3 regions of the Phyllobacterium sp. SYP-B3895 genome follow, and region 1 is predicted to be linked to each of the others. Evidence: riboswitches for the same ligand, from Rfam matches in the RefSeq annotation. Region 1 holds a riboswitch; each other region holds the start of a gene.

Region 1 (5,277 bases):
CATTCTGTGGAAAGCCGATGCCGGCAAGGCGGAACGCATTGCTGCCCTCAAGGCCGAAGGCTATCCTTGCTATACGACCTCCGCCGGTTGGCTCGGCTATTCCGATGAAAAGCTGCGCCGGCTTTGCCGAGAGGCCGTCGACGCCGGATTCAATCACGTCAAGATGAAGGTCGGGCGCGATCTCGAGGATGACATCCGCCGGCTCACGATCGCCCGCGAGGTGATCGGGCCAGACCGTATCCTGATGATAGATGCCAACCAGGTCTGGGAGGTCAACGAGGCCATCGACTGGGTGAAGAAGCTTGCCTTCGTCAAGCCGTTCTTCATAGAGGAACCGACGAGCCCGGATGATGTCGCCGGACATCGCAAGATTCGCCAGGCAATCAAACCGGTCAAGGTGGCGACCGGCGAGATGTGCCAGAATCGGATCATGTTCAAGCAGTTCATCGCTGAAGGTGCCATTGATGTGGTCCAGATCGATTCCTGCCGCATGGGCGGGCTCAACGAGGTGCTGGCGGTGCTGTTGATGGCTGCAAAATACAATCTGCCGGTCTGGCCGCATGCGGGCGGGGTTGGGCTTTGCGAATATGTGCAGCATTTGTCGATGATCGACTACATCGCGGTGTCGGGCACCAAGGAGGGGCGGGTGATCGAATATGTCGATCATCTGCACGAGCATTTCGTCGATCCCTGCGACATTCGCAATGCCGCCTATATGCCCCCTTCGATGCCGGGGTTCTCGATAGAGATGAAGCCGGAATCGATCAGGCAATATCTGCATCGCCCAATGGTATGATCGGCGTCTGTGCCGAAAATCGACAGCGCCTGGGGTCAAAGGTGCGGCGCACCATTTGACCGAAATGCCGCGTGTCGCCGTTCGTAAATGCGATGTCGTTTCCGCACCTATCCTTTTCCAAAGCCCGATGCTTTTATCGTGCCCACTTGAGGTGCCGCTTTCTAGGGAAGGCGGAGAATTGGGAAGCCGGTTAAAACCCGGCGCTGCCCCCGCAACGGTAGTGGAGTAAAACGCGGCAAAACAGCCACTGGGAGTGCACCCCGGGAAGGCGCCGTGAAGTCTGAAAAGGCAACTCCAGAGCCCGGAAACCAGCCTTGAGGGAAAACCGACTGATCGCGGTGGGCGATCAAGGAGCATGGCTTTGTGCGGTCGACAAACGTTGGCTGTACGGACGTTCTTCTCCGTCACCACCAGTCAGTTCTTTGCAGGCTTAAGGCGAGGACGCGACATGGACATTCGCAATGAACTTCTCCGGAATCTCAGAAACCGGAAACCGGGCTACGGACTGGAACAGGCTTTCTACTCAGACCCAGACTATGACCGTCTCGACATGGAGACGATCTATTATCACGACTGGCTGTTCATCGGCCATGATTGCGAAGTCGCCAAACCCGGCAATTATTTCACGGTACAGGTCGGCGACTACCCGGTCGTCATCGTGCGCGACCGCCAGGGACAGATTCGCGCCTTCCACAATTCCTGCCGCCATCGCGGCTCGCGCATCTGCGCGGGTGAGAAGGGGAGCTCGGCAAAGCTCGTCTGCCCCTATCACCAGTGGACGTACGAGCTCGATGGACGTCTGCTTTTTGCCCGCCAGATGGGCGAGGATTTCGACGCGAGCCAGTTCAGTCTGAAAACGGTGCATTGCGAGAGCGTCGGCGGCTACATCTTCATCTGCCTTGCGCAGATCGCGCCCGATTTCACCCCGACACGAACCCTGCTCGAGCCGTACCTTGCGCCACACCGGCTGACGGAAACCAAGGTCGCCTTCCAGAGTTCGATCGTCGAAAAAGGCAACTGGAAGCTCGTCTGGGAGAATAACCGCGAGTGCTACCATTGCGCCGGCAACCATCCTGAGCTTTGCAAGACCTTCCCGGAGGCGCCGAGCGCCACCGGAATTCAGGGTTCGAAGGAAGATCCGGAAATGGTGTCGCACTGGAACATGTGCGAGGCTGCCGGTCTGCCAAGCGTATTCCGCATCGCGGAAGATGGGCAGTATCGGGCGACCCGTGTTCCGCTCATCAACAACGCCGAGAGCTATACTCTATCGGGCAAGCGGGCGGTTGGCCGTCAACTCAGCGACGACGTCAACGCCAGGAGCATAGGTTCGCTCCTCCTCTACCATTATCCAACGACGTGGAATCATATCCTTGGCGACCATGCGATTTCTTTCCGTGTCCTGCCACTCGGTCCGAACGAGACGCAAGTCACGACCAAGTGGCTGGTTCACAAGGATGCGGTCGAGGGCGTCGACTATAATCTCGAAGAGCTGACGCATGTGTGGCTGGAAACCAACGATCAGGACCGTCGCATCGTCGAGGAAAACGCGTTCGGCATTCGCTCGCCGGCCTATGAACCCGGTCCCTATTCGGTCGAGCATGAAGGCGGCGTCCTTCAATTCCTCGAATGGTACAGCAATGCCATGGAAACGCGGCTTTCCGGCGATACGAAACTCAGCAGGGTTGCTTGAATGAACATGGGCGTTTCCCAGAGTTATCCGCACCTCGACCAGATGCAGCCGTGGAACGACCGGCTGCATCTTCTCGAATGTCTTTCGGTCGTCGAGGAAGCGCCCAATGTGAAGACCTTCACCTTCCGCTCGGATAATCATAACTGGTTTCGTTACGAGCCCGGCCAGTTCATGACCTTCGAGTTGCCCGTGCAACCGGAAGCGGTTTTGCGTACCTTTACATTGTCATCGAGCCCCTCCCGACCCTTCACCGTCGCCGTGACGGTCAAGGCGCAGGAAGGTAGCATCGGCACGCGCTGGATGCTCGATCATCTCATGCCGGGCGTGCGTCTCAAAGCCTTTGGCCCGCTCGGCGACTTTTCGATGCGCAAGCATCCCGGCAGCAAGTATCTCTTCATATCAGCCGGCTCAGGCATCACGCCGATGATGTCGATGACGCGCTGGATGCATGATTGCGCGCCGCAGAGCGATATCAATTTCGTTACCTGCGCGCGGCGGCCGAGCGATATCATTTTCCGCAAGGAACTCGAATATCTGACGAGCTGCATGCCGAACCTGAAATTGACCTTCCTCATCAAGGAGCACGAGATGGGGCAGGTCTGGACCGGCATACGCGGCAGGCTCGAAACGCCGAAGCTGCCGCTGCTCGCCCCGGACTTCAAGGACAGGACCATTTTCTGCTGCGGTCCGGAAAGCTTCATGCGCGATGTGCGCAATATGCTCGAAGCGTCCGGATTCGACATGGCCCACTACCATCAGGAAAGCTTCGGCCCGGCGCCCGAGCCTGTTCTGCCGATGCTCGACGGGATCTCCACGGAGCCGGCAGCCGCGAGCGCGACGTTAACGTTCTCGATGTCCGGCATGGAGGTCCCATGCGCGGCTGGAGAAACGATCCTCAAGGCGGCGCGCGGTGCCGGCATCCGCATTGCCGCCGCCTGCGAGTCGGGTCTCTGCGGCACGTGCAAGATCATGAAGCTCGCCGGCGACGTCGACATGGACCACAATGGCGGCATCCTCGATGAGGAGATCGACGAGGGCTATATCCTCGCCTGCTGCTCCAAGCCGCTCGGCAATGTCGAGGTCGAGGCTTAAGGCAATTGCCTCAGCCCGGATCTGCCCGGGCTGAGGCTCGCAACCAACGTCCAACCATTCTGTTCCGACCATGTCTCGGATGGCAGGCACACGGAATGTGCAGCCAGGGACCGTCAGCGATTGATGACGAAGAGCCCGGACGGCTGCTTCCAGTCCACCTCAGGCGTCTTGTAATATTCGATGTGGTCCGCGTCCCAACGTTCTCCCTGATATGGAAGTCGCGTTTTGAAGCCATCCCATGAACGGGAGGCCTGCGGCGACCAGCCGATTTCGGCAATAGCAGCTATACGCGGAAAGGCCATGTAGCCGAGATATTTTTCCGAGGTTGTCCGTTCTTCAGGTGTCATATACTCAAACCCATGACGGCCGCTGATCGTGCCCTCGACGCCCAGAACTTCATCCTTGCCAAGCGGGCGTGCCTTGCCGTTTTCCGGTGCGATCGCCGACAACGGGTCCCAGCCGTAGGATCTTTCCAGATTGAGGTAGTTGCTGAAGTATATTCCATAGGGCGTCTTGGCATCGTACTTGATGTCGAAGACGGTGCGGTCCACCGGAGAAATAATCAGCTTGGCGCCTTGCTTCAGACTGTTGTCGACTGTTTCGATTTTCGCATAAGATACCCCAACAGCATAGCGGTCGGTTCCAGTCGGCTCAGCGCCCCAATATTGCACGGGCGTTCCTGCAGGAAGGGGATAATTGCCCATCGTACCCCCGACCATGAGTGTTTTCCCGGCCTTGCGCACCGCAGCGGAGGCAAAATTTCAATGCGTCGCTTGAAATCTTCAGGTGGCAACTTCGCTTCGTAACCAATGCTGATGTCGAAATACTGACCCGGCGTGACTGCCACCATCCCTGTGATGACGCTATTGACGGACTCCTCCAAACTTGCGCCAGCACAATGAGAACCGCATAACGTTGTTAAATTGGAAACATCCACATTTGGGACGACATTGATCAAGTGGTCTGACGCGTAGGCAATGAGATCCTTGACGGATTCCTGCTTGTACCATTGAGTTTCCGAACCAATAACGGCCTGGCCGTTCGAGAGCATGGCGGATACCTGCTCGGCGGTCAGCCGCAAATGAAGCGTGTTCATCTTCAGGCGGGACATTTCGTCGATAAGACGCTTTATGTCGGCAGTGCCAAACGCCCCCTTTTCCAAATCGATTCTCATGCCTCGGTAGCTAAAGCGCGGCCAGTCGACGATTTGAATGGCCGGGACATTCCAAATACTATGAACGATATCATCCGAGGATAGTGGCTGCTTTGGCGCGCTGTAGACCTTGGGCGGAAGAAGTTGCAACAGCGTTTCCACTCCGTTGAACGATCCTTTGGGACTTGGCGCCCTGATCGCCACTCCTTTGGCCGTGGTGGTAAGGGAGTAGCCTTCGGCCCCAATGCTTTGACCGTTCGAGGCTTTGAGCGCCCGGATTTCAAGTTTGATGCAAGGCGGCGCTGATATTACTGCGCTATCGACGATCCCAGGATTTATGGGCAACTCATATCCGGTGGATTGCTTGAGCGTGCTGCGCAGATACGCAACGACAGGCTGGAGCCCCGGATAGCTCTTATCGACGGCGATCAGGGTCCGCGCATCAAGGGAAGTGCCAGCGGAGGCACTGGACGCATAAGCAGGAACCGGAAGCAATTGCGCGACGCTCGCGGGCAAGGTGCCATTGCTGGAATTGATGGAGGCGTT
Region 2 (5,277 bases), on a different contig from region 1:
AACTCGACGAGTCCAAGCCGTCCCGTTGGTCCGTCAGGCGAGAACAGCTTGTCTATGCAGATCTCCGCCCGGTGGGTGTTTCCAGTGACGTCGATCAAAAGGTTGCGGAAAAGCCGGTCGACCAGCCAGGGCAGAGGCGGTGCGCCGCGACCCGGCATCGGCACCTGCGCCATGGCGATTTCGAGCTCATAAAGACTGTCATGGCGCGCCTCGTCGATGCGCGGGGCCTGGCTTGTGGGGCCGATAAAGAGTCCGGAAAACAAGTAGGACAAGGATGGATGCCGCTGCCAGTGAAGGACAAGGCTCTTCAAGAGATCCGGCCGCCGCAGGAACGGGCTGTCATTTGGCGTTTCGCCGCCGACAACGACATGATTGCCGCCGCCCGTGCCGGTGTGCCGGCCGTCGACCATGAATTTGTCGGCGCCGAGGCGCGACTGGCGCGCTTCCTCATAGATCGCCGTTGTCGTTTCGACGCACTCACGCCAGTTGGCGGCAGGATGGACGTTGACCTCGATGACACCTGGGTCCGGCGCTACGCGAATGACGTTGATGCGCGGATCCTGAGGCGGACTGTAGCCCTCGATATGAACCGGCAGTCCGAGCTTCGCCGCGGCAGCCTCGGCGGCGCCGACGAGTTCAAGATAGTCCTCCAGCGCTTCAACCGGCGGCATGAATACGCTGAGGCGGCCCTCGCGCGGCTCAACGGAGATCGCGGTGCGCACCGCGCCGCCGATATCGCCGAGTTCCTGTTCCACTCGCTCCTGCTGGCCCCCTTCGGCGGCGGTAAAGGAGACAACGGCCTGCGGCGTGTCCCGGCCCGCCGGATCTGCTTGAGCAATCGAGTCGGCAAGCGGTCCGCGTTCCACCGACGGGTCCACGGGCACGATATAGGGATATTCCGAAGGCGGGACATGCGGCAGCGCTCCGAGCGGCAGGCGGTATCCGACTGGCGAATCCCCCGGCACCAGAAAGAGCCTGCCACGGCGTGTCGTCCACTTTTCGCTGCGCCAGCGCGGGCCGGCGACAGCCTGGCTGTTCCAGCGCTGTACCGGAAGCACATAACCCGTCGGTTCAGTCAGGCCACGTTCGAAGACGCGGGACATGCGGCTGCGCTCTTCCGGGTCTTTGAGTTTCGAATTGGAGGGATCGACATTGGCCGGCAGGTTGCCTTCCTTGACCAGCCACTCGGCCGGATCCTCATAGGCCGGCGCGACCATCTCCGTTTCGACGCCGAGAACATTCGCCATGCCGGTCAAGAGCTTTTCGGCGTCCGCCGGCTTGATGTCGCCCTTGCTGTTTTCGGCAGCGATGAGGTTCGGATCGACCCAGATCGGCTTGCCGTCCTTGCGCCAGTAGAGCGAGAAGGTCCAGCGCGGCAGGCTTTCGCCCGGGTACCATTTGCCCTGCCCATAATGCAGGAAGCCGCCGGGCGCAAAGCGATCGCGCAGTCGGCGGATCAGCATGTCGGCCTTTTCGCGCTTGGTCGGGCCGACCGCATCGGTGTTCCACTCGCCGGATTCGAAATCGTCGATCGACACGAAGGTGGGCTCACCGCCCATGGTCAGCCGCACGTCGCGCTGCTGCAGCATCGCATCGACCTTGTCGCCCAAAGCATCAAGCGCTGCCCAGGATTCGTCCGAGAACGGTTTGGTGATGCGCGGATGTTCGGAGACCCGCGTCACATGCATATCGAAATTGAACTCGACATTGGCGGGTTCGGCCATGCCGGAAATCGGGGCGGCATTTCTGTAGTGCGGCGTTGCGGCGAGCGGAACATGGCTTTCGCCGGTCAGAAGGCCCGAGGTCGGATCAAGTCCGATCCAGCCCGCGCCCGGCAGATAAACCTCGCACCACGCGTGAAGGTCGGTGAAATCCTTGTTCGTCCCCGCCGGGCCATCAAGGGCGACGAGATCGGGTTTCAACTGGATGAGATAGCCGGAGACGAACCGGGCCGCGATGCCAAGATGGCGCAGCGCCTGTACGAGCAGCCAGCTGGAATCACGGCAGGAACCGGTCGCGACGCCGAGCGTCATATCGGGGTCCTGCACGCCGGTTTCCATGCGGATGACATAGCCAACCTCGCGCTGGATACGCGCATTGAGGTCGACGACGAAATTCACCGTATTGGTCGGGTTGCGGTCGATCGTTGCAAGAAACGCGCTCAGCAGCGGGCCCGTTGGCTCCGGCTTCAGATAGATCGAGAGGTCGTCCCGGATATCCTCAGGATAGGCGAAGGGCCACGTCTCCGCGATCGGCTCGACGAAGAAATCGAAGGGATTGTAGACTGTCATGTCCGCAACGAGGTCGACCTCGATCTTCAGTTCGGTGACCGGCTCGGGAAACACAAAGCGGGCGAGAAAATTCCCGTAGGGATCCTGCTGCAGGTTGACGAAGTGATTGGAAGGACTGACTTTAAGGGAGTGGCTGAGGACCTTCGTACGCGAGTGCGGCGCAGGCTGCAGGCGAATGACCTGAGGTCCGAGCATGATCGGACGGTCATATTTATAGTGCGTCAGATGGTAGACCGCAGCCTGAATTGCCATATCGCCTCAAATAACTAGCCGCGCATCGCGCGAAACAAACTGAAACCTAAACTACTCTCTTTCATAGGGCACGTCTTAAAATGTCCCATTGCCAATTATTTTAGCACTTGAGAATTTTGCCGTATAAACGTGCTTGCCAGCGGAGAAATCCCCGCATAGCATCCGCGCCGATGGTTTCTCCGGGATGACAACACCGGAGATGAAAAGGGAACACGGTGAGGCGTACCCAATAGGGACCGAGACCGTGGCTGCCCCCGCAACTGTAAGCGGCGAGCGTTGCCTGACGATGCCACTGATCGAACGATCGGGAAGGCCGGGCACAAAGCTGAGACCCGCGAGCCAGGAGACCTGCCATCAAGCAAATGATTCGAACCGGACGGGGTGTGCCGGGAGCGATGCGATGTTGCCGTTTACGGATGACCTCGAGCAACTGCCGAGGCGTCCCGTGATCGGAATATCCACGTTCCCTATTCCTGTCCCCATGAAGGACAGGCATGCACATCTACCGTAACCATCATTATCGCTTGTGCCCCCACCGTGGCTGGATCCTGCCGGTTGACATTGCTCCGCGTTTGCTATCATACGATATAACATTACATCACCTGATCGAAGTTTCCTGCGTGCGAAAATCTTCGATTGCCGGAAAACGCCAGCCATGAGTTCCATCCTTCTCAGCGCCGACACGGTCAGCTATCGAATCGGCGGCAAGTGCCTGGTCGAGGCAGCATCGCTGCAAATTGCGCGCGGATCGCGGCTCGCCATCATCGGTCCGAACGGCGCCGGCAAGTCCACGCTGCTGCGGATGCTGGCGGGGCTTGCGGCGCCGACCAGCGGGGCCATTCACATTGAAGGTGAGAATATTAGCCGCTTGACCCCGCTGGATCGAGCGCGCCGCTTCGCCTTCGTCGGCCAGACGGATACGCCGGACGGCCAGTTGCGCGCCATCGACTACGTGGCGCTTGGCCGTATCCCCCATGGCGGGCTCTACAGCGCCGCGACGGATCGCGAGATTGTTGGGGAAGCCATGGACCGTGCCGGCGTCGCGTCGTTTGCGGCGCGGACGGTTGGTTCGCTGTCCGGCGGCGAGCGGCAGAGGCTGCAGCTGGCGCGCGCGCTCGCCCAGCAACCGGCGATCCTGTTTCTCGACGAGCCGACCAATCACCTCGATCCGAAGGCACGCAGCGCCCTGCTTTCGCTCGTTTCCGGGCTCGGCATCACCACAGTCGCAGTCCTGCACGACCTGCCGCTCGTCGCGCCATTCGCCAGCCATGTCGCCGTCATGCATGCCGGCAAGATCGTCGCCGCCGGCACGCCCAACGAGACATTGATCCCGCGCATCGTCAGCGACGTGTTCGAGCTCGACGTCCTGCGCCTGCGCCACCCGCATCAGGACCGCGAACTCATGGTGTTCGACGTTCCCGGCACCGTTCAATCTGATTCACGGAGACTCCCATGAAAAAAGCCCTCATCGCGCTCGCGCTCACGCTGCTATCGGCGCCGGCATATGCCTTTCCCGTCACTGTCGACAGTTGCGGCACGCCGCTGACCTTCGACGCAGCGCCGAAACGCGCCGTCATCCAAGATATCAACATGAGCGAGATGGCTTTTGCACTCGGCCTCCAGCCCTCGATCGTTGGCGTGACCGGCATCACCGGCTGGTACAAGCTCGATGAAGCGTTCAAGAAGCAGCAAGGATCGATCCCCGAGCTTGCACCTAAATATCCGACCATCGAGAACCTCGTCGCCGCCAATCCCGATTTCTTCTTTGCCGGCTGGTATTACGGCATGAAGCCGGGCGGCGACGTTACGCCGGACACGCTCGCCCCCTACGGCATCAAGACGCTCGTCCTGACGGAGAGCTGCGTTCATCTCGACAAGAACCGTCCCGCCGCCTCGATGGACCTGCTCTATGGCGATATTGAAAAGCTCGGCAAGATTTTCGGCAGGGAAGCCGAATCCGACAAGCTGGTCTCTGGCTGGAAGGCCGAGCTTGCCGCGATCAAGGGCAAGATCAGCGGCAACGGCGACACCCGCGTCTTCCTCTATGACTCCGGTGAGGACAAGCCGTTCACGGCCGGCAAGTTCGCCATGCCGTCGGCATTGATCCGCGAAGCCGGCGGCGTCAACATCATGGATGACATGGAGACGAGCTGGGGCACGACGTCGTGGGAAACGGTCGCCGCGCGCAACCCGCAATTCCTCGTCCTTCTCGATTATCAGGATGATGCCGGTTATCAGAAGCTTTTGAATTTCTTGAAATCACACCCGGCGATGAAGGAGACGGATGCGGTGAAGAACGAACGCTTCGTCGCCCTGCGCTACGCCGAGATCACGCCCGGCCCTGCCAATATCGAGGCTATCGGCAAGATCGCGCGTGCCATGCATCCGGAAGCGTTTTGATTGGCGACAAGCAACGGCCCCTCCCGGCTGCCGCGCAACCACCCTCCCCACAAGGGGGAGGGAAAAGGCCGCGATGAACTGGAAAGTCATTGACGAAACGATCCACTCACCCCCCTCTGCCCTGCCGGGCATCTCCCCCACAAGGGGGGAGACCGATTGGCGGTTTCGCACACTCGCTACTCGAACGAGGCGTTGGCCTCTGCGGGCTCGCGCCCTTCCCTCCCCCTTGTGGGGAGGGTCGGACCGAAGGTCCGGGGCGGGGTTCTTGCGACCGCGAAGCCCTTTGAGACATCACAAGCACGTCCCTCCCGGCTGCTGCGCAGCCACCCTCCCC
Region 3 (5,277 bases), 330 kb from region 1:
GGCACTTGAGCGTGAGCGCGAGTGGATCGCAGCAAGCCCGAAAGCACGCCAGGCCAAGTCCAAGGCCCGTATCAAGGCCTATGACGAACTGGTCGATGCGGCCAACGACCAGCGTCCGGGCGACGCCCAGATCATCATTCCGGCTGGCGAGCGCCTTGGGCAGGTGGTGATCGAGGCTGAGAATCTCACCAAGTCCTTCGGCGACCGGGTTCTGATCGAGGACCTTACCTTCAAGCTGCCTCCGGGTGGCATCGTCGGCGTCATCGGTCCGAACGGCGCCGGCAAGACGACACTGTTCAAGATGATCACTGGCCAGGAGAAGCCGGACTCCGGATCGATCCGCATCGGTGACACAGTCCATCTCGGCTATGTCGATCAGAGCCGCGATCACCTCAAGGGCGACAAGAACGTCTGGGAGGAGATTTCGGGCGGCAACGATATCATCAAGCTTGGCAAGCACGAGATGAATTCGCGCGCCTATGTCTCTGCCTTCAACTTCAAGGGTGGCGACCAGCAGCAGAAAGTCGGCAATCTATCGGGCGGTCAGCGCAATCGCGTGCATCTTGCCAAAATGCTGCAGTCCGGCGGCAATGTGCTGCTTCTCGACGAGCCGACGAACGACCTCGACACCGAAACGCTTTCGGCGCTCGAGGATGCGCTCGAAAAGTATGCGGGCTGTGCCGTGATCATCAGCCACGATCGCATGTTCCTCGACCGTCTTGCGACGCATATCCTGGCCTTCGAAGGTGACAGCCACGTTGAATGGTTCGAAGGAAACTTCGAGGAATATGAGAACGACAAGATCCGCCGCCTCGGCCCGGACAGCGTCAACCCGAAGCGTCCGACCTACAAGCGCCTGACGCGGTAAGTCCGCATGTTCGAGCGGCTGAAGGAACGCGGTTTTGATATCCTGGCGCTTCACCACGCCGAAGCCATCGTCACCATGGACATGGCCGGCGCGGAGAACGACCTCGAAACGGTGCTGCTCGATCTGACGATCCCCGTCACCGAAATTGTCGCGGGCGGGGGAGGCGAGGCGCGGCTGACGCAGCGTCTGCGCCGTGGTCTCGCCGAACGGGGTTGGAGCAAGCGCAATATCCGCGTCCGCAAGACCGTTCGCTGGTCCGAATTCGATGAGGAAAGGGAGGTCGCCTCCCTCTCCCATGAAATCGATCACGTGAAGGCCTTCGGGCCGCAAGGCTCGGTGTTCGCGCTCGAAATCGAGTGGAACAACAAGGACCCCTTCTTCGACCGCGACCTTGAGAGCTTCAAGCGGCTGCACGCCGAGGGCGCTGTCTCCGTTGGCGGGCTCATTACCCGCGGCGAGAGCCTTCAGAATGATATGCGGACGATCCTGCGCCGCTTTGCAGATGAAAGGGCGGTCGATGAACTCGGCCAGCTCGACAGCTTCAATTACGTTCCGACGCGGCGTCAGCGCGAAATGATCCTGACAAGGGCCGAGCGTACCGGCGATTTCCGGCAAGCATGGGTGGATGCATTCGTCGGCGACAAGTTCGGCGAGGCGACGACCCACTGGCGCAAGCTGCGCGACCGCGTCTTGCGCGGCGTCGGCAACCCGTGCCCGCTTGTCCTTATCGGCATACCTTCATCGGTGGTGACGTTCGATCACTCCGCGGCTTCCGCCGCGGAATTATAGGCGTAGGTCTTCCAGGTCGGCTTGTAGTCCTCGTCGGCCTGATTGCCCCAATAGGTCCAGTTTGGCCGCGTCCCGCGTGCAAAAAGTTCGAGGTAAGGACCCTTCGAGCAGCTTTCGATCAGGTCGTACTGCTCGTCGGGCTTGCGCGAGTGTTCGCGTTTGCGCGACGAAAGATAGTTCACCTGGCTGCGGCCCGGCGCCAGGGTGCGGGCGTTCTTGCCGCGAACGCCGAAGAGCAAGACTTCGGTGACGTTGCGGAAATAGAAGCCGACGCCGCGCCCGTCAGAGCCGCCATCCTTGCGCACCTTGTGCCAGATGATGTTCGACTTGTACTCGAATCCCCAGGATTGCATGACCCGCAGCCCTTCCGGCAGCAGCGCATTCGGCACCCACAGGTAGAGATGCGCAGGTTGCGCTGTCAGGTCGGCGATCGGCAGGGCGCAGATATCGTCGGTCGTCATCGTGCCGTAGCGCGACAGGCGCTTGTGCTCCGGAGCGACCTTTCCAGTGCGATTGGTGAAGCGCCACGGCGGATCGGCAAGGACGGTGTGATAACGCTTTCCTGCGGTTCGTTTCGCCAAATCTATGGCTGCGTCCATAACTTCAGCGTTCACGACAAACCTCCGGTGGGAAAAGAACGAAAGCAGAACACATAACGATTGTCAATCGGAGACGATTCGCCTTTCCAGTGGGTTGTAGCATGCCATAGGCGCAAGGTATTGCCGAGCCGCAATAGTTCACCGAATTCTCATGACTCTTTTTGACAGATTCATCAGGGATATTTGCTGGTGTTGCCCGCAGTTTTTCATAAAATGCGGCGGCTTTCACGGCGCATATTTTCAGGAGCGTTTATGAACGACCTTTTTTCAACCGGCCCCGAGATATTGCCCGCGCGCAAGCTCAGCGGGCGTGTCAGCGGCCTGTTCGAGGCACGCGCCGGCGATTTCGTCACGGCGCCGTCGGCGGAACTCAGGGTTACTTTCGACGGAATTGTCGGTGATTTTCATGCCGGCCCGACGCGGAAATCCGGCGGTCGTGAGCCCTGGTATCCGCGCGGCACGGAAATGCGCAACGAACGGCAGCTCTCGATTCTTGCGCCGGACGAACTCGTACAAGTTGCAGCCGGCATGGGGCTTACCGAACTCAGGGCCGAGTGGATCGGCGGCAACATGCTGATCGACGGGATCCCGTCGCTTTCTATGCTCCCGCCGCGGACGCTGATATTTTTCGAGGGCGGTGTCACGTTGAAGGTCGACGGCCAGAACGCACCCTGCAAGATTGCGGGGCGCTCGATCGGCGAACATGCGGGAAAGGCCGACCATACCGCGACTGCGCTCGATTTCGTTCGGGTCTCGCGGCGGATGCGCGGCATCGTCGCCTGGGTCGAAAAGCCCGGAACGATCGGTAGTGGCGAAAAGGTGGATGTGCGCATTCCCGAACAATGGATTTATCGCCCCTGAGGCTTGCGCGCGCCCGGGAATTGTGGCGAATGATCAGGCAGGTCCGGTGCCTGCGGCAAGCGTTGCGGGAGAATCGGGAAGCCGGTGAAAATTCGGCACGTGCCCAACGCTGTAAGGGGGATGGACGCGCATTTGCCACGGAACTTTCCGGAAGGCGCGCGGCTCAGTTGAACCTCAGTCAGAAGACCGGCCGGACCTCATAGCTCGAACCGCGTGGACGGCGGCGAGAGTTTCAAGCGTTGTTGGGAGCAAACAATGCACGATAAATGCCAAGGTCCGACTGCCGCCGACAATTTTTCCAAAGATGAACGCGCGGCAGTCTACAAAGCCATCCATACGCGCCGCGACGTGCGCGACCAGTTTCTTCCCAAGCCCATACCCAACGATGTACTTATGCGCCTGCTCGATGCGGCCCACCATGCGCCTTCGGTCGGCTTCATGCAGCCCTGGAATTTCATCCTGATCAGCGATCCCGAGTGCAAGCAGGAGGTGCATCAAGCCTTCACCCGCGCCAATGAGGAAGCGAGGGCAATGTTCACTGACGATCGCCAGGCGCTTTATGCTGCGCTGAAACTCGAAGGCATCCTCAAGTCGCCGCTCAACATCTGCATCACCTGCGATCGCACCCGTGGCGGGCGCGTCGTTCTTGGCCGCACCCATAACCGTCAGATGGACCTCTACAGTACCGTCTGCGCAGTGCAGAATCTCTGGCTTGCAGCGCGCGCCGAAGGCGTCGGCGTCGGCTGGGTCAGCATCTACCATGATACCGACATGCGCCGAATTCTCGGTATTCCCGCGCATGTCGAGATCGTCGCCTATCTCTGCGTCGGCTATGTGGATGAGCTCTACCAGGCGCCGGAGCTCGAGCAGCGCGGATGGCGCAAGCGACTGCCGCTGGATGAACTCATATTCCGGGACCGCTGGAGTGGATGCGCTGATCCAGGAACGCTCAGATCGGATCATCCTCATCCGGATCAAGCAGCCGTGTCGCCCGCCACTCCGTCAGTTTCCGGTTGATCGCTTCCAGCACGAAGAAACGCGCCGACTCCTTGTCGTAACCGTCGTCGCGAAGCACATCGTAATCCGTATGCTGGTGCCGGACATGCGCGACCGTCGCCAGCCACACCGCAATCGGCGGCGGCAGCGTCTTCATGTGCGGGGCATTTGCGGCGGCGCGGATCGGCTCGGAATCCGAATAGGGTACGGCCGGTAGCAGAAGTGTCAAAGCTTTGTTGATGGCGCGCTGGCGGTTCGTTCCGATGCTCATGCCGCTATCCTAGCCGATTCTCGTCCTATTTCAGGCGCGGCAAAAAATGTCGTCAACGGCAAAAACAACTTGCTTATGCGGCGTTTGTCACATAAACATATCTTTATGTCTTTTGAGGATTGGAAGCATGGACAAGCGTGATCTCAACTTGGACCTGATGGTCGATACGCTGAAAGCGGCAGCAGAGCCGAGCCGCCTGCGCATCCTCGCGCTCCTGTCACGCGGCGACCTTACCGTTTCCGATCTCACCTCCATCCTTGGCCAGTCGCAGCCGCGCGTGTCGCGGCATTTGAAGCTGCTGTTCGAGGCCAGCCTCATCAATCGCTACCAGGAGGGTTCCTGGGCCTATTTCCGCCTGGCCGACTCGCTGATCGTCGGTGACATCGCGCGGTCGCTGCTCGACCGCCTCGACTTCTCCGATCCTTTGCTCGAACGCGACCTCGAACGGCTTTCGTCTGTGAAGTTGCAGCGGCGCGAACGCGCAGCCGCCTATTTCAGCGCCAATGCAACGAGCTGGGATATGATCCGGTCGTTGCATGCGCCGGATGGCGCGGTGGAAGCAGCGCTCCTCAAGATCGTCGGCCGCAAGCCGTTTCAGGCGATGCTCGATGTCGGCACGGGGACGGGCCGTCTGCTTGAACTCTTCTCGCCGCTCTATATTCGCGGCGTCGGCATCGACATAAACCGCGACATGCTGACGGTTGCTCGCTCCAATCTCGATCGCGACGGGATCACCAATGCGCAGGTGCGCCATGGCGATGTCTATTCCCTGCCGGTAGACCGGGAATCCTTCGATCTTGTTACCGTCCACCAGGTTCTGCACTTCCTCGATAACCCCGCCGAAGCAATCCGCGAGGCGGCACGTGCGCTGCGGGCAGGCGGGCGCATGCTCA

What was found. A riboswitch is a leader RNA that binds a small molecule or an ion and turns the genes downstream of it on or off. The one in region 1 is predicted to bind cobalamin.
Region 2: linked by a shared signal. The riboswitch ahead of GF108_RS10700 (ABC transporter ATP-binding protein) and the one ahead of GF108_RS13200 (aromatic ring-hydroxylating dioxygenase subunit alpha) in region 1 are both predicted to bind cobalamin.
Region 3: linked by a shared signal. The riboswitch ahead of bluB (5,6-dimethylbenzimidazole synthase) and the one ahead of GF108_RS13200 (aromatic ring-hydroxylating dioxygenase subunit alpha) in region 1 are both predicted to bind cobalamin.

What each region holds. Positions count from the first base shown of each region.
Region 1 is NZ_WJIG01000003.1:128,668-133,944, forward strand. Features, by position in the region: gene GF108_RS13195 (L-fuconate dehydratase) at 1-796, shown strand, start outside; cobalamin riboswitch at 929-1,128, shown strand; gene GF108_RS13200 (aromatic ring-hydroxylating dioxygenase subunit alpha) at 1,245-2,486, shown strand; gene GF108_RS13205 (hybrid-cluster NAD(P)-dependent oxidoreductase) at 2,493-3,578, shown strand; gene GF108_RS13210 (family 20 glycosylhydrolase) at 3,692-4,249, opposite strand; gene GF108_RS13215 (glycoside hydrolase family 20 zincin-like fold domain-containing protein) at 4,159-5,277, opposite strand, start outside.
Region 2 is NZ_WJIG01000002.1:873,889-879,165, forward strand. Features, by position in the region: gene GF108_RS10695 (DUF2126 domain-containing protein) at 1-2,543, opposite strand, end outside; cobalamin riboswitch at 2,698-2,914, shown strand; gene GF108_RS10700 (ABC transporter ATP-binding protein) at 3,199-3,999, shown strand; gene GF108_RS10705 (ABC transporter substrate-binding protein) at 3,996-4,943, shown strand.
Region 3 is NZ_WJIG01000003.1:459,068-464,344, forward strand. Features, by position in the region: gene ettA (energy-dependent translational throttle protein EttA) at 1-868, shown strand, start outside; gene GF108_RS14765 (BglII/BstYI family type II restriction endonuclease) at 875-1,657, shown strand; gene GF108_RS14770 (MT-A70 family methyltransferase) at 1,627-2,271, opposite strand; gene GF108_RS14775 (molybdenum cofactor sulfurase) at 2,509-3,117, shown strand; cobalamin riboswitch at 3,145-3,327, shown strand; gene bluB (5,6-dimethylbenzimidazole synthase) at 3,373-4,134, shown strand; gene GF108_RS14785 (DUF2293 domain-containing protein) at 4,067-4,384, opposite strand; gene GF108_RS14790 (metalloregulator ArsR/SmtB family transcription factor) at 4,512-5,277, shown strand, end outside.